DNA from 3 places in the Microbispora sp. NPDC004025 genome. Region 2 is predicted to be linked to each of the others. Evidence: riboswitches for the same ligand, from Rfam matches in the RefSeq annotation. Region 2 holds a riboswitch; each other region holds the start of a gene.
The links. Region 2 has a riboswitch for cyclic di-AMP ahead of ACWEQG_RS04960 (CHAP domain-containing protein). Riboswitches for the same ligand answer to the same signal wherever they lie in the genome.

Region 1 (7,775 bases), on a different contig from region 2:
CCGGTCTGGCCGTAGCCCTGCTGCTGGCCCTGCTGGGCGCCGTAGCCCTGCTGGCCGTACTGCTGCTGGGCGCCGTACCCCTGCTGCTGACCGTAGCCCTGCTGCGGGGTCTGCTGGCCGTACCCCTGCTGGGGCCCGGTTTGACCGTAGCCCTGCTGCGGGCCCGTCTGGCCGTAGCCCTGCTGGCCGTACTGCTGCTGGGCGGCCTGCTGGCCGTACCCCTGCTGGGGTCCGGTCTGGCCGTAGCCCTGCTGCTGGCCCTGCTGGGCCCCGTAGCCCTGCTGCTGGCCGTAGCCGCCCTGGGCGGCGTCGTAGCCGGGCGGCTGCTGCGGGCCCGTGTTCTGCCCCGTGTGGCGGTAGTTGACGACCGTCACGTCAGGGTCGTAGTCCTGGGCCTGTCTGTCCGTGCCGTACCCGGGGTGCGATGACGGCGGTGGCGTTCCGTCCGACTCGTCCTGGGGGTACGGCGGCTGTCCGGTGCTCACCGTGTCACCTCGTTTCGAAGACGCATGCGCCGCACGTCCGTAGCACACGCTGATATTGCCAAAAGTAGCGACAGGCGTAACAACAGTCACCTTTGCGGACACTGACAATTCGCGTCAAGATCATTATCTGCCGGGACGTGAACGGCGGTCAATGGCGGTCGAGGTGCAGCAACATCCGGGTGTTCCCCAGAGTGTTCGGCTTGACGTGCTCCAGATCCAGGAACTCGGCGACACCCTCGTCGTACGACGCGAGCAGTTCCGCGTACACCTCGGGAGAGACCGGTGTGCCCTGAATGGGCCGGAAGCCGTGCCGGGCGAAGAACTCGACCGCGAACGTGAGGCAGAAGACCCTCCGCACGCCGAGGTCCCGGGCGGTCTCGATGAGCGCGGCGACGATCCGGTGACCGATGCCCCCACCACGCACCACGGGGTCCACGGCGACGGTCCTGATCTCGGCGAGGTCCTCCCACAGCACGTGCAACGCGCCGCAGCCGACGACCTGCCCGCCCACCTCCGCGACCCAGAACTCCTGCACGTCCTCGTACAGCGTCACCGTGCTCTTCTTGAGCAGACGGGGGCCGACGCCCGAGTACGCGTCGACGAGGCGCCGGATCGCCCGGACGTCCGGCGTCCTGGCCCGGCGCACCGTCACGGCCGTGGCACCCGAACCACTGGATGTCTGCGCGGCGACCTGCTCCATGAGCGGTCAGCCTAGCCGGACGGAATCCGATCCCTCATAGTCGGCGCGAAGGACCTCCACGGATAACGGTCATTCCCAAACACCACGCCCGACATGAGGCCTGACCCTGTGTAGCCGTCAGGATACGGATGGACGCCCAGCCGGCCCGCGAGACCGCGATCCGGTTCGTCCCACTTTTTCCGGCAGTCCGCACGGCACATCCACCACCTCGAATCGCTCCAAACACAGGTGAACGCGGATGTATCCCCATTGAGCCCGTGACCCAGCTGTGATCGTTTGGTTGTCAAACGTAGACGGGTTTCGGAGTTCTGGTTGAGCAAGAACTCGCCGTGCACTATCGTCCAGCGACGATGCCGGTCATCGTGAGCGCTCACGGCGGCCGGGCGCCGAATCTTCGAAGCACCGAGTGCGGAGGGGAGCCGGGGACCCAACTGCAGGATCAGGATCGGTTCGGTCTAGATCGTCAAGGGGTGAATCCACCAAGGTAGGGCTACTCCGGCCCGAACCCGTCAGCTAACCCGGTAGGCGCTCAGTAGTGCCCCGCCACATGGCCGTGCTCCACGACACACGGCCTGCCGCGGGGCACATGTGGGAGAGGAGCTCGGTTGCGCACGCGTGGAGGACGGCCGGCGGGCAGGCACGCCCGCCACCGACGGTCCGGATCCGGCACGGCCGGTCCGGGTGCCATCCGCCGATTGGCGTTCGTCGGCGTCGCGCTCACCGCGATCACGTTCGGCGCCCCGGTGGTCCGCGCCACCGCCGACCCCAAGCCGAGCCTCAAGGAGCTCACGGAGCAGGTCGAGAGCCTCTACACCGAGATCGAGAGCCTCACCGAGCAGTACAACGGCGAGCGCGTGCGGCTTAAGGCGGCCGAGCGGTCCGCCGAGCTCGCCAAGAAGAACCTCGCCAAGAGCGAGGCCGAGCTGGAGGTCCGCCGGCAGAAGGCCAACGCCCTCGCGCAGCACTCCTACATGACCAACGGGCTCGGCAACGCGCTCGTGCTCATCGACAGCGACGCCGACCCGCAGAAGTACCTGAGCCAGGCCTCCACGACGTACGCGCTGGAGCTGCAGGAGAGCCAGGAGGTCGCCGAGGTCACCAAGGCCATGGACGCCGCCTCGCGGGCCAGGGAAAGCGCGGCGGCCCGGCAGACCGAGGTCAAGAAGCTGCTCGCCGGCCTCGACTCGCGCCGCGACAAGATCAACGCGCTGATCAAGAAGACCGAGAGCAGCCTCTACCGGCAGGTCGCCCGCACGATCGGCAGCCAGACGCGCAGCCGGATGTCGTTCCCGATCGTGGGCGACGGCAAGGCCGCCCAGGCGGCCCGCTGGGCCCTCAGGCAGCAGCTCAAACCGTACGTGTGGGGCGCCGAGGGCCCGAACTCCTTCGACTGCTCGGGCCTGGTCATGGCGGCCTACCAGTCCGTCGGCATCAGCCTGCCCCACTACACGGGCAACCAGTGGACGGCCGGCACCCACATCTCCCGTGACCAGCTCCGCCCCGGCGACCTGGTGTTCTTCTACTCCGACCTGCACCACGTGGGCATCTACATCGGCGGCGGTTACATGATCCACGCGCCGCGCACGGGAGACGTCATCCACATCGCGAAGATCGCCGGACGGCCGTTCGCGGGAGCGGTGCGCGTCGCCGACTGAGCGGGGCCGCCGGGACAGCGCGCCGCGAGAGCGCGAGCCGGAGCGCACGCCGGCTGAACCGCGCCGCGAGACCGCGCGAGCCGGAGCGCACGCCGGCCGAGCCGCGCCGCGAAAGAGCGCACGCCGGTTGAGCCGCCGCTTGGACGGCTCCGCCGGCGTCGCCGCTTTCTCCGGCGCCCTTCCCGACCTCGTGCGCTCCGGAACGCGGTCAGATGAGGCGGCGTCGTGCCGCCCAGGCGACTGCCTCGATCGCCGTCGCGACGCCGATGCGGTCGCAGATGCCCCGCAGCCGCCGCCGCACGGTGCGTCCGCTGACGTCGAGACTGCGGCCCACGCGGTCTGCGGTCACGCCCTTGGCCAGCTCCGCGAGAAGAAGTAAGTCCTCATCGGTGAGACCGGCACGATCAAAGTCCGAGGCGAGACTGTCACCTCGGTAGACGACCTCGGGAACACCCATCGTCCGCCCTCCCCCACGACGATGATTCGTCGGCCCACCCTCCAGGGACGGTAAACGCCTGCCGCGAAGGTCGTCAAGGTCGAAAGCCGACCGGCCGGTCGTACGCCTTCCGGGGCGCCTCGGCAGCCTCCGCCCGATCGCTTCCGGCGGCACTCGGAGATTTCACCCAGGCACGTGAGCCGGCAGTCGGGTTCGGACCGGCACCGAGGGTGATTACACCTTTCCTCCGCCTTACTTACGCACTTACAGGTGCCTACTAACCGAAGGAGAGTAACTCCCCCTACGCTCGCTGCCAGGTGGAAGGAGGACACATGAGAACACTGGTGGCACAGGACGGTGCCGTACGGGTGGTCGAGACGCCCGATCCCGAGCCGGGGCCGGGCCAGGTGCGGATCAGGGTGGAGGCGGCCGCCGTCAACCCGATCGACCTCATCACCGCCTCGGGCGCCCTGCCCGATTACGGCCTCACGCCCCGTCTGGAGGCGTACGCGCTGGGCTGGGACGTGGCGGGCGTGGTCGACCGGGCCGGAGCGGGCGTGACGGCCCTACGCTCCGGTGAGCGCGTCATCGGGCTGTCGGACCGGCTGACCGACCGGCCCAAAGCCCAGTCGGACCTGGTGGTGCTGGACGAGACGGCCGTCGCGCCGGCGCCCGCCGGGGTGGCCGCGCCCGAGGCGTCGACACTGCCGCTGAACGCGCTCACCGCCGTCCAGGCGCTCGACCTCGCCGGGCTCGACAAGGGCGAGACCCTGCTCGTCACGGGCGCGGCCGGGGGCCTCGGCGGCTACCTCGTGGAGCTGGCCACGGCGCGGGGGATCAGGGTCGCCGCGGTCTCCGCGCCCGGCGACGAGCCGCTCGTGCGGGGCTTCGGCGCGGAGTGGTTCATACCGAGGGGCGCCGACCTGGCCGCGACCGTCAGGGCCGTCGTTCCCGGCGGCGTGGACAGCGTGGTGGACGCGGCGGTCGCCGGCCTGCCCGCGCTGGACGCCGTGCGCAACGGGGGCGCGTTCGTCGCCGTCGCCGCCGGGCAGGCCCCGCTCCCGTTGCGCGGCATCCGGGTCTCGACGGTGTTCGTCCGCGCCGACGCGGACCAGCTCTTCGACGTGACGAAGCTGGCCGAGGCCGGACTGCTGACCACGCGGGTCGCCGGCACCTATCCCCTGGAGCGGGCGGCCGAGGCGTACGAACGCCTGCGCGGGGGTGGCCTGCGCGGCCGGCTGGTCCTGCTGCCCTGAAATTCCGGTGCCCTGGCGTGCCGGTGCCCCGACGCCGCCGGACCGGCGCGCGGACGGGAACGGGTCCGGTACGACCGCGGGCCGGACGGCGATGCCGTCCGGCCCGCGGCGCCGGCTAATCGGCGGTGCGGCCCGCCCCCGGGACATGAGACACGGCGCGCTCAGGCACGACCGAGCAGCTCACGCACCCGGTCGCGGCCCACCGCCAGCAGCAGCGTGGGCAGGCGCGGGCCGGTGTCGCGGCCGACGAGCAGGCGGTAGAGCAGGGCGAAGAAGGCCCGCTGGGCCGCCTTCAGCTCGGGCGTTGCCGCCTTGGCGTCCATGTCGAGCCCGGCCTGCACCTTCGGCACGCCGTACACGAGGGTGGTCAGCCCGTCGAGCGACCAGTGCGCGTCGAGGCCCTCCGCCAGCAGGCGCAGCGACTCGCGGTCCTGCTCGCCGAGCGTGTCGAGCAGCTCCTTGTCGGGTGTCTCGCGCACCTGCGTGCGGTCCTCCGCGGGCACGTAGGTGTTCACCCAGTGCTGGGCGCGGTCGAGCCGGGGCCGCAGCTCGTCCAGCCCGGTGATCTCCGGGTCGAACGCGCGCAGGATGCGCAGCGTCTGCTCCTCGTGCCCGGTGGCGATGTCCACGACCGAGGCGAGGGTGCGGTAGGGCAGCCGCCTCGGCGTCTCCGGCAGCGTCCTGGACGCGGTGCTCGACGCGCGGCGGTAGGCCGCCTGGTCGGCCGGCAGCGCCGTGCCGTCCTGCACCTTCCTGGTCAGCGTGTCCCACTCGTCGTACATCCGCTGAATCTCCTGGTCGAAGGAGACCTTGAACGACTGGTTGGGACGGCGGCGGGCGTAGAGCCAGCGCAGCAGCGCGGGCTCCATGATCGACAGAGCGTCGGCCGGAGTCGGCACGCCGCCCTTGGAGCTGCTCATCTTGGCCATGCCGCTGATGCCGACGAAGGCGTACATCGGCCCGATCGGCTGCGGCGCGTCGAACACCTCGCGGACGATCTGACCGCCGACGACGAACGACGAGCCCGGCGAGCTGTGGTCCACGCCCGACGGCTCGAAGACCACGCCCTCGTACGCCCAGCGCATCGGCCAGTCGACCTTCCACACCAGCTTGCCGCGGGTGTGCTCGGACAGCAGGACGGTCTCACTGTGGCCGCACACGCAGGTGTACGACATCGCGGTGGTCTCGTCGTCGTAGGAGGTGACCGTGGTCAGGTCGCGGTCGCAGGCCGAGCAGTAGGGCTTGTAGGGGTAGTAGCCCCCGGCGCCGGAACCGTCGTCCTCGCTCGCGGCCCCCGAGCCCTCCAGCGCGGCGGCCTCGTCGGCGTCCACGACGTCCTTGGCCTTCGCCTTCTTGGTGCGGTACTGGTCGAGGATCGCGTCGATCCGCCGCCGCTCGCGCATGGCGAGCAGCACCTGCTCCCGGTACGCCCCGGAGGTGTACATCTGCGTCTGGCTGATGCCCTGGAACTCCACCCCGAGCTCGTTGAGCGCGGCGATCATCGGCGCCTTGAAGTGCTCGGCCCAGTTCGGGTACTCGCTGCCGGGCGGGGCCGGGACGGTGGTCAGCGGCTTGCCGATGTGCTCGTTCCACGAGGGGTCGATGCCCACCGGCACCTTGCGGAAGCGGTCGAAGTCGTCCCACGAGATGATGTGCACGCACTCGTGACCCCGCCGCCTGATCTCGTCGGCCACCAGATGCGGGGTCATGACCTCGCGCAGGTTGCCCAGGTGGATCGGGCCCGACGGGCTGAGGCCGGACGCGCAGACGATGGGTTTGCCCGGTGCGCGCCGTTCAGCCTCGGCGATGACCTCATCGGCGAAACGCGCCACCCAGTCGGCGTCCATCACGTCAGTCCTCTCTGAACGGGATCCTGCCCTCTATGGTCCCGTACGCGAGGGAGTCGTCAGGACGCGTTACGGGCGTAGACCAGCCGCAGGCCGATCAGCGTGAGCCAGGGCTCGTGCACGTCGATGGTACGGGCCTCGCCGATGATCAGCGGCGCACCGGTGCCCGTGGCGACCACGGTGACGTCGTCGGGGTCGGAGGCCAGCTCGGCCGTCATGCGGTCCACGATCCCGTCCACCAGGCCGGCGAAGCCGTAGATGATGCCCGACTGGAGCGCCTCCACCGTGTTCTTGGCGATCACCGACCGCGGCCGGACCAGCTCGACCTTGTGCAGCTGGGCCCCGGCCGTGGCGAGCGCGTCCACCGAGATCTCCAGGCCGGGGGCGGTCACCGCGCCGACGTACTCGCCCCGGGCCGAGACCGCGTCGAACGACGTGGCCGTGCCGAAGTCCACGATCACGCACGGCCCGCCGTACAGGGCGGTGGCGGCGAGCGCGTTCACGATGCGGTCGCTGCCGACCTCCTTGGGGTTGTCCATCCGCACCGGGACGCCGGTGCGGACGCCGGGCTCGACGACCACGGCCGTGACGTCGCCGTAGTAGCGCCGGGACATCTCCCGCATCTCGTTGAGCACCGACGGGACCGTGGAACAGATCGCGATGCCGCTGATGTCGGCGTCCTTGAGCAGCGGCGACTGCCCGAGGAGACCCTGGAGCACCACCGCGATCTCGTCCGCGGTGCGGCGCGGATCGGTGGCGATCCGCCAGTGCTCGATCACCTCTTCACCCTCGAACAGGCCCAGCACAGTGTGGGTGTTGCTGACGTCGATGGTGAGCAGCATTCCCTGATTATGCCTCACGAAGATCCAGGCCCAGGTCGAGTGCCGGGGCCGAGTGGGTGAGCGCGCCGACGGCCAGGTAGTCGACCCCCGTCTCGCCGACGGCGCGGGCCATGTCCAGGGTCAGCCCGCCGCTCGACTCCAGCCGCGCCCGCCCGGCCACCAGCCGTACGGCCTCGGCGAGCTGGTCCACGGTGAAGTTGTCGAGCAGGATCTCGTCGGCGCCCTCGGCCAGGACCGGCTCGATCTGGTCGATCCGGTCCACCTCGACCTCGATCGGCAGGCCGGGGAAGGCCTGCCGTACGGCGCGGAACGCCTCGGCGACGCCTCCGGCGGCGACGACGTGGTTGTCCTTGATCAGCGCGGCGTCGTGCAGGCCCATCCGGTGGTTGACCCCGCCACCGGCCCGGACGGCGTACTTCTCCAGCGCGCGCAGCCCGGGCAGGGTCTTGCGGCTGTCGCGGATCCGGGCGCCGGTGCCCTCCACGGCGTCCACCCAGCGGCGGGTCTGGGTGGCGATGCCGGACAGGTGGGTGAGGAAGTTGAGCGCGGTGCGC
Region 2 (7,775 bases):
GGGCGACCAGCCGTTCCAGATGCGGCCGGGCGACCTCCCACAGCCCGGTCGAGCGGACGTAGGAGACGCCGAGCTCGAGCACCCGCGGGGTGAGGGCGAAGCCGCCCTGCTCCGGCCGGGCGTACCCCAGCTCCTGCAGCGTGAGCAGGATGCGCCGCGCGGTCGGCCGGGCCAGGCCGGTCGCGGCCGCCACCTCGGTCAGGGACATGACCGGGCGGCCCGGCTGGAACGCCCTGATGACATCGAGGCCGCGCGCCAGCGCCTCGATGAAGTCAGGTCCGGTGTCGCCTCGTGCCATGAACGCCTCTTCCGCCCGAACTCGCCGAGTCAACTCTAGACCCTGTCCACTCGTCTCCGTCCGCCTGACGGCGCGAGGAACAGTCCGGGATGCCCAGGCTCACCCGCTGTGACGTGACGGCGGGCAGTGGAGGCCTCTGACATGACCGCTGAGCGGACCTATGTCCGCTCCGATGGCGGACGCCATGACAGCGTGGCGAAAAGTGTGCCCGGCGAACATGTCCGGGCGCTCACCGGCGTTCTACCGTGCCCGGAAAGGCTCGGTGAGCCCGGTCTTCCGAGGAGTCGCCATGGTCACCCCCCTCCCCACCCGGCCGCCGCGAGCGGTCGCCGCCGTCGCCGTCCTCCTTCTCGTCCTGGCCGGCCTGCTCGGCGCGGGCGCCCCACCCGCGCGCGCCGCGTCACTGGCCCAGGTCGCGTCGTTCGGCTCCAATCCCGGCAACCTCGCGATGTACGCCTACCGTCCCGACGGCCTGCCCGGCGGCCGGCCGCTCGTGGTGCTCCTGCACGGCTGCACGCAGAACGCGAGCGGCTACTTCGCCGACTCGGGCTGGCGCGAGTACGCCGACCGGTGGGGCTTCGCCCTCGTGCTGCCGCAGACGAGCAGCGCCAACAACGCGTCCAGCTGCTTCAACTGGTTCCAGACCGGCGACACCACCAGGGGGCAGGGCGAGGCCGCGTCCATCCGGGCCATGGTGGCGTACGCGGTCGCCGCCTACGGGACCGACCCCGCGCGGGTCTACGTGTCCGGGCTGTCGGCGGGCGGGGCGATGTCCGCCGTCATGCTGGCGACCTACCCGGACGTCTTCGCCGCCGGGTCGATCGCGGCCGGTCTCGCGTACCGCTGCGCGAGCAACCTGACCGAGGCGTCCGGCTGCCAGTACGGCCCGGCGAGCAGGACCCCGCAGCAGTGGGGTGACCTGGTCCGGAACGCCTATCCCGGCTACGCGGGGCCGTATCCCCGGGTGGCCGTCTGGCAGGGCCAGGCGGACTACACGGTCGTCCCCGCCAACGGGAGGCAGCTGCGCGACCAGTGGGCGAACGTGCGGGGCGTCTCCCCCGCCCCCACCGCCACACGGTCGCTCACCGGCGGCGCCACGCTCACCGTGTACGGCGACGACGACGTCCGCCTCTACGAGATCGGCGGCATGGGTCACGGCCTCCCCGTCGATCCCGGCGGCGCCCCCGACCAGTGCGGCGCCACCGCGGCGTACTTCCTCGACACGATCTGCTCGGCCTACCACGACGCCCGGTTCTTCGGCCTGGACGGCGGCGCCCAGCCCAGCCCCAGTCCCAGTCCCAGTCCCAGTGCCAGCCCCAGCCCCTCGCCCGGCGGCACGCCGGCCGGGACGTGCGTACGGGCGAGCAACTACGCCCACACCACGGCGGGACGGGCCTACCAGTCCGGCGGCCACACCTACGCCAAGGGGTCGAACGACGCGATGGGCCTGTGGAACACGTTCACCGTCCACGCGCTCCGGCAGACCGGCCCGGATCACTGGGTGCTCGCCGACGGCCAGTGCTGACCCGCCGCCTTCCGAGGGGACCGCGTGGCCCCCGCGACCGCCAGGAGGCCCGGGAGGCATGATCGGCATCCGGCCGGGCACGTCTCCCGGGGCGGACGGCGGGGGCGTCGCGTCCGGGCACGGCGGAGGTTTCGCGGGCGGCAGGCCCCGCGGCTTCCGGCGTGCCACGGCGGGTCGGGCCGCCACCGCGGGCCGGGCCGTCGCCCCGTTCCGGCCCGGTCGCCGTGTCCGGACGAATACGGAGGTGGTTGCGATGAGCGGACGCGTACTGCCCTCGGCCCTGCTGGCGGCCGCTCTGCTGAGCGGCACGGGCGGGTACGGCACCGCGGCCTTCGCCGGCACGCCGGCCCCGCCCGCCGCACTGGCCGCCGCCCCGGCCGCCACACTGGCCGCCGCCCCGGCCGCCACGACGCCGGCGGCCGGCCACAACGAGCAGGACGTCATGTTCGCCCGGATGATGATCCCGCACCATCGTCAGGCGGTGGAGATGTCGAAGCTGGCCGGCAGCCGGGCGGCCGACGCCCGGGTCAGGCGGCTCGCCGAGCGGATCGAGGCCGCCCAGGCTGCCGAGATCCGCACGATGAGCGGCTGGCTCACCGCCTGGGGCGAGCGGGCGCCCGACGAGAGCGCCGCGCCGGCCCACCACGCCATGCCCGGCATGATGTCCCCCGAGGACATGCGGCGCCTCGAGGGACTGTCCGGGCGGGCCTTCGACCGGGCCTTCCTCACCATGATGATCCGGCACCACGAGGGCGCCGTCAGCATGGCCAGGGACGAACTGCGCGGCGGAGCGTACGAGCCGGCCCGGCGGATGGCGGCGTCCGTCGTCTCCGGCCAGTCGGCCGAGATCACGGAGATGAAGCGCCTCCTCCAGCAGTGACGGCCCGCTCGTCCGGGACGCGGCCGGCGGAGGTCAGCGGGTGCGGCGCCTGCGGTGCCGTCCGACGGAGGGCGCCGCCGCGGCCCTGAACCGGAGCCCGGTCACGGCGGTGGAGACCACCGCGAAGAGCAGACCGGCCGGCAGGACGGCGTCGCCCGGCGACCACACGACGTCGGGAGACTGCCCCTGTTGCGCCGCCATGTTCCTGGTGGTGGGCCCGGCCGGACCCTGGACGCTCGCGTTCACCGCGGCCACGGGCTGGACCGTCACCGTCGCCTTCGGCGTCGGCTTGACCTTGCGCGGCAGGCCGTACCCGACGATCTTGTTCTTGTCGCGCACCTTGCGCTTCAGCCAGACGCCGTCGACGTTGCCCTCGATCGTGTGGACCTTCCCGCCCACGACCTTCTCGACCACGCCGACGTGGTCGATGTCGCGGACGTTCTTGGTTCCCGACCAGTCGAAGAAGACCACCGCGCCCGGCTCGGGCTTGTCGCTCCAGGCGTGCTGCTTCTTGAACCACTTGGCATGCCGCGTGGTCAGCGCGAACTCGCCGACGTGGTCCTGCACCCCGGCCCGGTTCGCCGCCCAGGAGACGAACATGTCGCACCAGGGGGCGGTCTTGAAGTCGGGGTCCTTGGCCACGTTGTCGGCGTACCACTCGCCGAACTTCGTATGTTTTCCCGCTCGTTCGCGGTAGCCCAGTTCCGGGCGGACGGCGTCGAGCAGTTGCCGAGCTATGGGATCGCTGGAAATCGGAGGCTCCTCATGGCGCGCTTTAAGACATGACGAACCGGCCCACCGGGCGTGACGGCACGACGGCATGGCCGTACGAGGGCACGGCCCTCCGGCGGGGCGGAATCAGAAACGGGAGATGTGGCAGCCCGTCACGGGCGCGCCATCACCCCGGAAGCCTGGAGACGTTCCAGGGCGGGCAAGCGGTCCGTCGATGCGACGCGGACCGGATCGGCAGGTGGAGCCGACACTCCACGCGCTCTCCTCTCCTTGGCCGCCTACCGGGTTAGCTGACGGGTTCGGGCCAGGAGTAGCCCTACCGGATGGTCCGGATTCACCCCGAGAGACATGGGTCCCCGGTTCCCGGGATGGATGACGTCCGGGATTCGGCGGTCGCCGGTCGTCCTCGGGTTGAGGACCGCACACCGGCGCGACACGGGAAGCATAGTAGATAACAAGTAAGACACGGTCCAAAAACCGGCAAATGACCCGATTCGGGCCGCCGCCGCGCGACACTTCCGCTGGTCCTCGCGGTCGCGGCCCGTCCTCGGTGAGATACGCCACACAGCCGTACGGCACCCGCCGCCGGCCGGACGATCCCTGGCCGGCGACCGGTCCCGGACGGGTCACTCCGCGAGCGACATGTACAGGCGGGTGCCCGACGGCCGGTAGCCGACGCGTTCGTAGACGCGCCGCGACCCCTCGCCGCCGTACTCGAGCCACACCGACCGCGCGCCACGGGTGAACATCTCGGCGGTCAGCGCGGCGGTGACCGCGGCGGCGACGCCCCGGCCGCGGAAGGCCGGGCGCGTGCCGACACCGGCGAGTTCCGACGTGCCGACGGCGGGGGCGGAGCAGGTGGCCGCGCCGGCGCACCCGCCGTCCCGCGCCCGGACGAACCGCACCGCCCCGCCGCTCTCCTGCAGGCGGCGCAGCCGGGCCGCGCCCTCCGGTGAGGCGGCGAACTCGGCGCCGAACGCCTCGGACAGAGCGGCGTCGATCGACAGGTAGTCCTGGTCCGCGACCGGCGTCTCCACCAGGGGACCGCCGTCCCTTCGCGGCGTCAGCGTGTCCGGGGTGCAGACGAGGTAGTCGTGCACCGCCTCCACGCCGAAGCCCGCCCGGGCGAGCGCCGGCTCCACGCCGGGCGCGGCGTCCGGCGCGAACTCGAGCCGGGGCTTGAGCCCGCGATCGCGGAACGCCCCGACCAGCGCCGCGACGTCCCGCGCGGACGGCCGGGCTCCGGGCAGGGGGGTTGCGTAGTTGACGTGCGGGCTGCGGGTGTCGGGATCGATCCCGACGACGAAGCCGCCGGTCTCGACGACCTCGGGGCGGCGGCGAAGGTTGGCCACGGCAAAGCTCTGGACATCGATGTCCACGGTGATTGAACCTCACGTCGATGACGAAGTGGAGCGCGCTCCCGCCACGTCGAGCGGGCGATGAGCCGCGCGGGGGGCCGTCCCCATCGGGGGACGCGGACGGTGCGCGGAGCACCGCGGCGTCGGGCCGCCGTGAAACGGTGACGGCACTGCCCGCGCCGGTGCCGCCGGGTGGCGGACCGCTCAGTGCCGACGGCGGCCGCTGCGGGTCGCCGAAGCCATGGCCTCAGTCCTTCGTCTGTACGCGTGCTGTGAAGCGGTCGCACTCTCCCACGCGTCCGCGCACGGCCGCAACCGCTTATCCCCCGCCCCTTTCGCGCGGCCGGCCAGGACGCGTACGCGGGCCCGACGACGTCAGGGACGGGTACGCGGCCTGGCCTCGTTCGCGGCTACCACTGGCCGCCCGGTGCGCCGACTCCCCGTCGCCGGCCGCCGCGCTCGTGCTGCCGGTAGTTGGCCGCGAACGCCAGCGCGCCGAGGCCGAACAGGAAGATGATCGCCCCGGTGACCACGTTGTCCCAGATGGTCGCGGTGGTGGCCGGCTGTCCGCGGATCACCCACGGCGCGATGATCGTCCAGGCGCCCAGCACCGGCAGCACCCAGCTCACGCCGTACGTGCGGCCGAACGCCGACGCGCAGCTCAGCGCGAGCGCCGCGACCGTCAGCCCGATGATCAGGTTGTTGATCGCCAGGCCGCCGAATCCGGCGAAGCCCACGACCCACGGCGAGATGGCGAGGTAGAGCCCGGCGAGGAGCGTCACTCCGTCCATGATTTGCGCGGGAACGGTCGAGCCCGCGCGATCGTACGTCTGGCGCAGTTCCGTCGCGTCCGGGCGTCGTGCCAGACCTGGTTGCACCATGATGCGTCACCTCTTTCCCCCGGCAGGGCCGCGGCCGCGGGTTTCCCCGGACCCGCCCGGCCCTCACTTGCATCATGCAACGCGGCAGGTGGCGCGGGGTAGGTCGCGAGACGCGCGGGAAACAGATGGACGACATCTCTCAGGCAGATGGACCCGGCGCCGCCAGAGCCTGGGCCGCGTTGACGACGGAGACGTGGCTGTAGGCCTGGGGGAAGTTGCCGACCTGTCGCCCGCGGCCGGCGTCGTACTCCTCCGACAGCAGGCCGACGTCGTTGCGCAGCGACAGCAGGCGCTCGAACAGGCGCCGCGCCCGTTCGCGGCGGCCGAGCAGGGCGAGCGCGTGGGCGAGCCAGAAGGAGCAGGCGACGAAGACGCCTTCGCCGCCCGGCAGTCCGTCCACGTGGTCGGCCTCGGGCCGGTAACGCAGGACGAGGCCGTCCTCCGTCAGCTCCCGGCACACGGCGTCGACCGTGCCCGCGACGCGGGGATCGTCCACCGGCAGGAAGCCGAGCCGGGGGATGAGCAGCAGGGCCGCGTCGAGGCCCTTCGACCCGTAGAACTGGGTGAAGGTGTTCCGGTCGGCGTCGTAGCCGTGCGCGCACACGTCCCGGTGGATCTCCTCGCGCAGGGCGCGCCAGCGGCCGGCCGGGCCGTCGAGGCCCTGCTTCTCGACGGAGCGGACCATCCGGTCCGCCGCCACCCAGGCGAAGACCTTGGAGTGGACGAAGTCGCGGCGCGGGCCGCGCACCTCCCAGAGCCCGTTGTCGGGCTCACGCCACGCACCCTCCAGATAGTCCATGAGCGCGCACTGCAGCTCCCAGGCCTCCTCGTCCGGCCGCAGGCCCGCCTCCCTGGCCTGGTAGAGGCAGTCGATCACCTCGCCGTACACGTCGAGCTGGAACTGGCCGGAGGCGCCGTTGCCGATCCGCACCGGCCGCGACCCCTCGTATCCCGGCAGCCAGTCGAGGGTCCACTCGGGCATGTGCCTGCTGCCGTCGACCGTGTACATGATCTGCAGGTCGGCGGGGTCCCCCGCGACCGCCCGCAGCAGCCAGTCACGCCAGGCCGTCGCCTCTTCGGCGTACCCCGCGTCCATCAGCGCCCGCAGAGTGAACGACGCGTCGCGCAGCCAGCTGTAGCGGTAGTCCCAGTTGCGCGAGCCCCCGATCCGCTCCGGCAGCGACGTCGTCGGCGCCGCGACGACCCCGCCGGTGGGGGCGTACGTGAGGGCCTTGAGCGCGAGGAGGCTGCTGCCCACGGCCTCGCCGTACTCCCCCTGATAGCGGCAGCCGCCGAGCCACTGCCGCCAGAGCCGGTCGGTGGCGGCCAGTTCCCCGGCCGCCTCCAGCCGCCGCGGCCGGTCCCGCCACGACTGCTGCCAGGTGAGCACGAACGGCACCCGGTCTCCCTCCGTGACGGAGAAGGATCCGGTCGTCCCGCGGAGGCGGGAGTCCTGGGCGAGCTCTACGGGCGACTGGAGCCAGGCGGCGTTGGGACCGGCGATCACCGCCACCTCTCCCCCACGGTGCCGCACCCAGGGGATCACGGCACCGTATTCGAAGCGCAGCAGCAGTTCCGTGCGCATCTCCACCCGGCCCCGCACACCCTCCACCACCCGCACGAGGTCGGGCGCCTCGCCGCGCGGCGGCATGAAGTCGACGACCCGGACGCAGCCGCCGGGCGTGTCCCAGGTCGTCTCCAGCACCAGCGCGCCGTCGCGGTAGCGGCGCCCGGTGCACGTCCCGCCCCCGGCGGGGGCCAGCAGCCAGCGTCCCGCCGGGCGGCCGCCCAGGAGCGCCGCGAAGCAGGATCCCGAGTCGAAGCGCGGCAGGCACAGCCAGTCGACCGAGCCGTCGCGTCCGACCAGGGCGGCCGTGTGCATGTCGCCGATGAGCGCGTAGTCCTCGATGCGCATCGTCCTGCCTCGTGATCCCGTGACGACGTACCCGGCCCTGATGGGCCGAATCCGGCAGGGGCGTCAGCCGCGGCCGAGGACGTACCGCTCGACGAACTCGTTGGCGAACACGCCCCGGGGATCGAAGTGCCGCGCCAGCGCGGCGAAGTCGTCCAGGCGCTCGTAGCGGGACCTCACGACGCCGGG
Region 3 (7,775 bases), on a different contig from region 2:
GAAATCGCAGTCGCCCTCGCGGCGAAGAAGTGAGAACAGCCATGGCCAACCCGGTACTCGAAGCGATCACCCAGCGCGCCGAGGAGATCAGCGCCCTCGGCCCCTCCAATGAGACCCTGTGCCGGCTGGACGACCAGGCCGCCAAGGTGCTGCGCGAAGCGGGGGTCATCCGCATGCTCCAGCCGAAGATCCACGGCGGCTTCGAGTTCCACCCCCGCGACTACGCCGAGACGATCATGAAGCTGGCGAGCCTCGACGGCTCGACCGGCTGGGTCGCGGGAGTCGTGGGCGTGCATCCGTGGGAGATGGCCTTCGCCGACCCGCGGGTCCAGCAGGAGGTCTGGGGCGAGAACCAGGACACGTGGATCGCCTCGCCGTACGCGCCGATGGGCATCGCCCGGCCCGTCGACGGCGGCTACGTCTTCAACGGCCGCTGGCAGTTCTCCTCGGGCACCGACCACTGCGACTGGATCTTCCTCGGCGGCATGCTCGGCGACGCCGAGGGCAGGATGGCCCAGCCGCCGGCCTCGCTGCACCTCATCCTGCCGCGGTCGGACTACGAGATCGTCGAGGACTCCTGGAACGTCGTCGGCCTGCGCGGCACCGGCAGCAAGGACATCATCGTCACGGACGCGTTCGTCCCCGGCTACCGGACGATCCCGTACAACAAGGTCGTGGACGGCAGCCAGGCCAAGGAGGCCGGGCTGACCAACCCGCTCTACCACATGCCGTTCTCCGCGGCGTTCCCGCTCGGGATCACCGCCGCGGTCGTCGGCATCGCCGAGGGCGCGCTCGCGCACCACATGGCGTACCAGCGGAGCCGCGTGCAGATCACCGGCACCAGGATCAAGGACGACCCGTACGTCCTGTACGCGATCAGCGAGGCGGCGGCCGAGATCGCGGCGGCGCGCTCGGCGCTGCTCGACAACGCCTCGCGGATGTACGACATCGTGGCCTCCGGCCGCGAGGTGACCTTCGACGAGCGGGCCGTGGGCCGCCGCACCCAGGTCCAGGCGGCCTGGCGCGCGGTACGGGCGATGGACGAGATCGTGGCGCGGTCGGGCGGCAACGCGATGCGGGCGGACAACCCGATCCAGCGCTTCTGGCGGGACGCGCACGTCGGGCTGGCCCACGCGATCCACGTGCCCGGCTCGGTCTTCCACGTCACCGCGCTGACGCAACTCGGCATCGAGCCGCCGCACGGCCCGATGCGCTCGATGATCTGAGGAGTGCCGGATCTGAGAGTGCCGGTTCCCGCCGGAGGCGGCGCCGTCAGGTCTGGGCGAACATCTGGTCGTAGACCCCGGAGTGCCGGCGGCCGGCCATGAAGTCCAGGAACCGGCGGACGAACTCGGCCCGGGTCAGTCGCTCGCCGGCGTCGCCGTCGCCCGGGTCCTGATCGAAGGCGGTCCGGAAGAGAGCGCGGTACTCCTGGGCGTCGATGACCTGGTCGTCGTCCGTGTCCGTCACGTCGAACAGGACCTCGGCGATCCTGATGAGGGCGGAGCCGGCCATGGCGGCCGCCGCCGCGCCGTACTCGTCGCCGGTGATGCGTCCGTCGCCGTCGGTGTCGAGCTCCTTCTGCAGCTCACGCCACCAGTCGGCGAAGGCGGCGAACAGGCGGTCCTCGTCCTGGGTGTCCAGGTCCAGACGGGTGGCGATCTCCCGCGCCATCGCGGCGAGGTCGGGCCAGCGGAGGTGGCCGTCGCCGGTCTGGTCGAGGACCTCGGAGAAGAACCGTGAGGCGGAGCGCACCGCCGAGTCGCCGGCGGCCGACGTCTCCTGACCGGGCGTGAGGAGGCGCAGGAGCGCCCCGGCTTTCGCCACGCCACGGCGTAGCCCCGCCAGCGCCTCGCCGCCCCGCTGCGGCGCGTAGCCCGGGTCGAGCATGGTCATGACCGTGTCGAGCCGGGTCCACGACTCCGGCAGCAGCCGCGTCGCGAGACTCGTGGACAGGCAGGTGGCGTGCATGAGCGTGCGCGTGCCGGGGACCTCGGCGAGCCCCAGCCGTGCGCGGAGCGACTCGGGCAGCGTCGCCACGATGATCGCGCTGGCCGTCGGCCCGGCGATGGCCCTGCCCGCCGCCCACACGGCGGGCCGGTCGCGGAGCAGAGGGGGCGCGGGTACCTGCGCGAACAGGCGGTCGAGGACGACGTGGACCGCTTCGGTGTTCTCCAGCCGCTCCTCGACGACGGTCGAGTAGTAGCGCCAGAACTCCCGCACCGTGGGCGGAAGCTTGCCGCCGTAGGGGTCCATCAGTGCGAGGAACGCCTGGAACTCGGCGTACAGCCGGTCCAGGGCGGGGCCGTCGAGGGACTCGCCGCTCAGCCGGCCAATGGTGACCGCGGATTCGAACAGCGTCGCCACCACCCAGGCGCGTGCCTCGGGATCGGCGGCGTTGAACGGGCGGTTCTCGGCGTCGGTGCCGGTGATGCGCGCGTGCAGGCGGTTGAGCCGGGCCGCCTCCCGCTGGCGCACCCGGATGTCGGGGTCGACCATCCGCTGCGCGCTGAGCACGGTGTTGCGCAGGCGCCGCCACGGGTGCGCGACGAAGGTCGAGTTGGCGATCAGCGCGGCGCCGATCTGCGGGTGCGCGGCCTCCAGGACGATGGCCCGGGTCGCCACCAGCCCCCAGCGTGTCTGGCGGGTCAACCGGTGGAGCATCGATCCCGGGCCGAGCGGATCGGCGTCGGCTCCGGCGGGTGCGGCGTCGCTCATCGACATTCCTTTCCTGTCAGGGCCGGTTCCTGTACCCCGCCGAACCGGCGGTCGCGCCGCCGGTAGGTCTCCAGGCATTCCCAGAAGTGCCCGGCGCGGAAGTCCGGCCACAGCACCCGGGGGAAGACCCATTCGGCGTAGGCCACCTGCCACAGCATGAAGTTGGATATCCGCTGTTCTCCGGAGGTGCGGATGACCAGGTCCACCTCCGGCATGTCGGGGTGGGGCAGACGGCGGGCGAAGCTTTCCTCGGTGACCTGCTCGGGCGGCACCCCGTCGCGGATCAGCGACCGGGCGGCCTCGACGATGTCGCGGCGGCCGCCGTGGTCGAACGCCACCGTCAACGTCATCCGCCGGTTGTCGCGGGTCAGCGCCGTCAGATCGGCGATGTCACGGGCCAGCGCGGGCGGGATCCGCGGATCGGCGACGCCGAGGAACCGGCAGCGGATCCCGCGTGTGTGCAAAGACAAGGCGTGTTTGCGGATGGCGCGGCGAACCAGCCGGAGCAGGTCGTCGACCTCGGCGGCCGGGCGCCGCCAGTTCTCCGTGGAGAAGGCGTACAGGCTCAACCACCCGACGCCGGCGGTGTGGGCCGCCTCGATGACATCGATCACGGCGGCCTCCGCCGCCCGATGCCCCTCGATGCGGGACAGCGACCGCTGCGCGGCCCACCGCCCGTTCCCGTCCATCACGCACGCCACGTGATGAGGCACGCCTCTCACATCGCCCGCCTCGAGAAGGAGTACATGGTCACTTCCGTCGTTCGCCGCCGTCCCCGGCCCTGGTGCGGGGGGGAGGGAGGAGAGTGATCTCTCCGGAGACGGACTCTTTCACAATCCGTGAGGCGATGAATACTAACCGTCAGTATCGGTGATCCTTACCTCGCCTGTCGCCGCAGGTAAAGACGTGTTTTGTCCCGTTTACACCAATCTGATGGTGTGTGTACCTTTAGGGCACACGGTTTGGGGTAGCGACCGCCCTCCGGCGCCGCATCCCTTGCCGTGTCGTTGCCCGGTCCGCGCGGTCCCGTGACCGTGCGGCCGCCGAATCCGCGATCAGCGGAGCCGGGGACCCACTTCTCTTCGGGGTGAATCGGGAGCAGCCCCAGATGCGCCCGTAGGGCACTTCCTGCCCGAACCCGTCAGCTAACCCGGTAGGCGGCATGGAAGCAAGGAGTCAGCCCCGACATGTCCACCCACCGCCTCTCCCTCGATCGCCGGCCCTCCGGCCGGCGCCTGCGCTCCGCCCTCGCGGCGGCGACCCTCGCGGTCTCGGCCGCCACGGCCGGCGTCACGGCGGCCGTCGCCCTGCCCGGCCCGGCCTACGCCAACCCGCACACGTACGGCCAGGACGTCTCCGGCTACGAGGCCGACCACGACTGGATGAACAGCCGCGCGCAGTTCGGCTTCATCAAGGCGACCGAGGGCACGTCCTGGGTCGACTCGTCCTTCCCCCGGCACTGGCGTGAGCTGGACAAGAAGGGCATCGTCCGCGGCGTCTACCACTACGGTCATCCCAAGAACGACCCCATCGCCGAGGCCGACCACTTCCTCGACGTGGTGAGCTCGCAGCCGGGCAAGCCCGGCGACATCCTGGTGCTCGACCTGGAGACCAGCGACGGCCAGTCGGTCGAGCACGTCAACGAGTGGGCCAAGGCCTGGCTGGAGTACGTGACGGCCAAGACCGGGACGAAGCCGATGTTCTACAGCGGCTGGAACTTCGCCGACAAGTACGGCCGCGGCCTCGGCGACTACCCGCTCTGGGTGGCCCACTACAGCAAGGCTCCGGGCGACATCACGCCGCCCGCCGACTGGAAGGCCTGGGCGATCCACCAGTACACCGACTCGCCCATCGACCAGAACGTCTCCGCGCTGACGCCCGCCCAGTTGCGCGCGCTCGGCCGCCAGTAGCCGCACGACCCAGCCGCACGACCCAGCCGCACGGCCCCCGGGGCGGGACGCCCGCCCCCGGGGGCCGTTCCGGCTCAGACCACCGCGCCGGAGCCGTCGCGCCGCGCGGGCTTGACCCGCGGTGCGGCGGGAGCCGGCGGCGGCTGGCTGGAGCGCCGCTCCAGCGCGATCGCCACCGGCCCGGCCACGAACGACGACGACAGCGTGCCCACGACGATGCCGATCAGCAGGGCGACGGCGAAGTCCCGCAGCGAGTCTCCGCCGAACACCGCCAGAGCCGCCAGGATGAACAGCGCCCCGAGCCCGGTGTTCACCGTGCGGGGTGCGGTCTGCAGGATCGCGGCGTTCACCACCCGGCCGAACGGCTCGCCGCGCCGCATCGGCCACAGCTCGCGCACCCGGTCGAACAGCACGACCTTGTCGTTGACCGAGTAACCGATGATCGTCAGCATCGCGGCCAGGAACACCCCGTCGATCGGCTTGCTCAGCCAGGCGAACGTGCCGACGACGACGGCCGCGTCCACGAACAGCGCCGCCACGGCCGCCGTGCCGAACGTCCACCGGAACCGGAACGCCAGGTAGGCGAGCTGCGCGGCGAGCGCGACGGCGAGCGCGATGAGCGCGTTGCGGCGCAGTTCCTCGCCCAGGCTCGGCCCGATGAGCTCGTCACGCTGCTTGGTGACCTCGCCCACGCTCCGGTCCAGCGCCTCCTCCACGCGGACCACGTCGTCCGCGCTGATCTGCCCGGTGCGCACCGAGATCGCGTCGTCCGACCGTTGCACGACGGCCGAGGGGAACCCGGCGTCCGCCACCGCCTGCCTGGCCGCCGTGACGTCGACCGGCCTGCTCGTGCCGAACTCCACGATCCGGCCGCCGGTGAACTCGACGCCGTAGTTCAGGCCGCGGGTGACCAGCCCCGCCCCGGCGAGCACGAGCAGCCCGGCCGCGACGGCGAGCCACAGCCGCCTGCCCCGCATCAGATCCGGGTCGCGCCGGGTCAGCCAGGTCCTGACCCGGCCGATCGAGCCGATGCCGGACGCCCGGGGGCCGATCCTGCCGATCAGGGCGGTGGCGAGCACCCGGGTGATCAGCATGGCCGAGACCAGCGAGGCCAGCACGCCGATGGCCAGGGTCACGCCGAAGCCCTTCACCGGGCCCGAGGCCAGCCAGAACAGCAACCCGGCGGCGAGCAGGGTGGTGATGTTGGAGTCGGCGATCGCGCTCCAGGCGTTCTTGAAGCCGCGTTCGAGGGCCGCCTTGAGGCCTCGGCGGGGCGCCTCGCCGTACTCCTCCCTGGCCCGTTCGAAGACCAGCACGTTGGCGTCCACCGCCATGCCGATCGCCAGGACGAACCCGGCCAGGCCGGGCAGTGTGAGCGTGGCCCCCATGGCCACGAGCCCGGCGTACGAGATCAGGCCGTAGCAGGCGAGCGCGACCGCGGCCAGCACGCCCACCAGGCGGTAGACGACGCCGATGAACAGCGCGGTCAGGATCACCCCGACGATGCCGGCCTTGGCGCTCGCCGCGATGGCGTCGGCGCCGAGGGTCGGGCCGACCGTGCGCTGCTCGACCAGTTCCAGCGGCACCGGGAGCGAACCGCCCTTGACCAGCACCGCGAGGTTCTGCGCCTCCTGGGCGGTGAAGGACCCGGTGATCTGCGTGGTGCCGCCGGGGATCCCCGCCTCGCAGGCGATCGACTCGTCCACCTGCGGCGAGGAGATGATCTCGTTGTCGAGGACGATGGCGACGCGGCGCTTGTGGTCGCCGGGAGGCGCGCAGGCCGCCGTCCCGGTCAGCTCCCGCCAGGGTCCGGGCTCCTTGAAGTCGATCGTGACGAACCAGCCGGGCCCCATCTGGGGGTCGGTGCGGGCGGCGGCGTCGGTGACGCCGGCCCCGCTGAGCGCGACCGGCCCGAGCTTCAGCTTCTGGCCGCTCTCGTCGGCGATCGCGTCCTTGTCACCGGCCTCCGCGGGGCCGAGCACCGAATGGAAGTTGAGCTGGGCGGTCTTGCCGATGACCGCGGCGGCCTCGCGCGGGTCGAGCACGCCGGGCAGTTCGACGATGATCCGCTTCTCGCCGGAGCGGACCAGGGTGGGATCGACGACTCCGAGGGCGTCCGCCCGGCGCCGGAGCACGTCGAGGGCACGGTCGGTGGCGTCGGCGTCCGCCTTGACCGTGGGAGAGTCCTTCGTCTCGAAGACGAGCTGGGTACCGCCGCGCAGGTCGAGGCCGAGGCGCGGGGCCATGGTGAGAGCGAGCAGCAGTGAGGTCGCGATGACGGCGAGCGCCGCCACCGCGCGCCACATGGGCGCACGGGACATGAAGCCTCCACAGGCGTACGAGTGGGAAAGGTCTCAGTACGCGGTGGAGGGAGGAGCGCGGGCCGTGGCGGCCCGGCGCGGGCACTGGGCGGGCGGGCCGTCCTGATGCGGCCCGGCCCGGGTGACCCGGGTGCCGCCGCGCGGCGCCGCGGGGTTGGGCAGCACGACCGGCCCGCCGGACACGCCGGGGCCGCCCGCGCCCGACTGGACGCGGGGCGGATCGCCCTGGGCCGGCCGCGTGGCGTGGGCCGGGGCGCAGATCCGCGCGTCGGTGAGCCGCGCGCCGTCACGCGCCGGGGCCTGGCGGAGGGCCCCCTGGCGCACGCCGCTCGCGGTGGCCGCCACACGACTCGTGATGTGGGGGCCCGCGGCGTGGAGACCGGCGGCGCGATGCGGTGTCTCCCACACGGACGCGGACGCGGGCACGCCGCCGGCGGTCAGGACGATCGCGTGCAGCAGGAGCAGCAGCGCGGCGGTCAGCCTGCGTCGCACGATCATCGCCTCCCTCCCGCTTCGCCCGGTCCTGCGGCCACCGTAGCGAGTTCCGCGCGAATGTGCCGAATGCCGTACCGGCGGGAAACGGGAAACGCACCCGCGCGGAGGGGACCGCCCGGTGAGGAACGGGTACGCAGAACGAATGGCGAGAACAGGGCAGGCGCCGAGCGGGAGAAACGGGCGACGGAAAACGCGGATGACCGTTTCGCGAAGGTGGGTTATGGTCGGTCTCATGGCGACCTCACGACGTGGCACGTGCGGGTCCACCGCCTTCACGTTGGTGGTGGGCCTGCTGATGCTCGCCCTCGCGCTGGTCGCCTCCACCCCCGCC

Region 1: it holds a riboswitch for cyclic di-AMP, as region 2 does, so the genes downstream of both, ACWEQG_RS19185 (NlpC/P60 family protein) here and ACWEQG_RS04960 (CHAP domain-containing protein) in region 2, are expected to answer to the same signal.
Region 3: it holds a riboswitch for cyclic di-AMP, as region 2 does, so the genes downstream of both, ACWEQG_RS23175 (glycoside hydrolase family 25 protein) here and ACWEQG_RS04960 (CHAP domain-containing protein) in region 2, are expected to answer to the same signal.

Annotation. Positions count from the first base shown of each region.
Region 1 is NZ_JBSGHN010000007.1:3,130-10,904, forward strand. Features, by position in the region: gene ACWEQG_RS19175 (RDD family protein) at 1-485, opposite strand, end outside; gene ACWEQG_RS19180 (amino-acid N-acetyltransferase) at 634-1,185, opposite strand; cyclic di-AMP (ydaO/yuaA leader) riboswitch at 1,576-1,728, shown strand; gene ACWEQG_RS19185 (NlpC/P60 family protein) at 1,881-2,840, shown strand; gene ACWEQG_RS19190 (LuxR family transcriptional regulator) at 3,049-3,297, opposite strand; gene ACWEQG_RS19195 (zinc-binding dehydrogenase) at 3,609-4,532, shown strand; gene lysS (lysine--tRNA ligase) at 4,694-6,379, opposite strand; gene ACWEQG_RS19205 (type III pantothenate kinase) at 6,439-7,221, opposite strand; gene ACWEQG_RS19210 (L-aspartate oxidase) at 7,229-7,775, opposite strand, start outside.
Region 2 is NZ_JBSGHN010000002.1:113,069-120,843, forward strand. Features, by position in the region: gene ACWEQG_RS04945 (IclR family transcriptional regulator domain-containing protein) at 1-298, opposite strand, end outside; gene ACWEQG_RS04950 (extracellular catalytic domain type 1 short-chain-length polyhydroxyalkanoate depolymerase) at 588-1,823, shown strand; gene ACWEQG_RS04955 (DUF305 domain-containing protein) at 2,077-2,703, shown strand; gene ACWEQG_RS04960 (CHAP domain-containing protein) at 2,737-3,345, opposite strand; cyclic di-AMP (ydaO/yuaA leader) riboswitch at 3,695-3,837, opposite strand; gene ACWEQG_RS04965 (GNAT family N-acetyltransferase) at 4,062-4,814, opposite strand; gene ACWEQG_RS04970 (SPW repeat protein) at 5,204-5,674, opposite strand; gene ACWEQG_RS04975 (glycoside hydrolase family 15 protein) at 5,814-7,589, opposite strand; gene ACWEQG_RS04980 (D-arabinono-1,4-lactone oxidase) at 7,653-7,775, opposite strand, start outside.
Region 3 is NZ_JBSGHN010000009.1:224,564-232,338, forward strand. Features, by position in the region: gene dmpG (4-hydroxy-2-oxovalerate aldolase) at 1-33, shown strand, start outside; gene ACWEQG_RS23160 (acyl-CoA dehydrogenase family protein) at 42-1,226, shown strand; gene ACWEQG_RS23165 (oxygenase MpaB family protein) at 1,273-2,718, opposite strand; gene uppS (polyprenyl diphosphate synthase) at 2,715-3,431, opposite strand; cyclic di-AMP (ydaO/yuaA leader) riboswitch at 3,750-3,893, shown strand; gene ACWEQG_RS23175 (glycoside hydrolase family 25 protein) at 3,906-4,628, shown strand; gene secD (protein translocase subunit SecD) at 4,703-6,949, opposite strand; gene ACWEQG_RS23185 (hypothetical protein) at 6,983-7,441, opposite strand; gene ACWEQG_RS23190 (hypothetical protein) at 7,677-7,775, shown strand, end outside.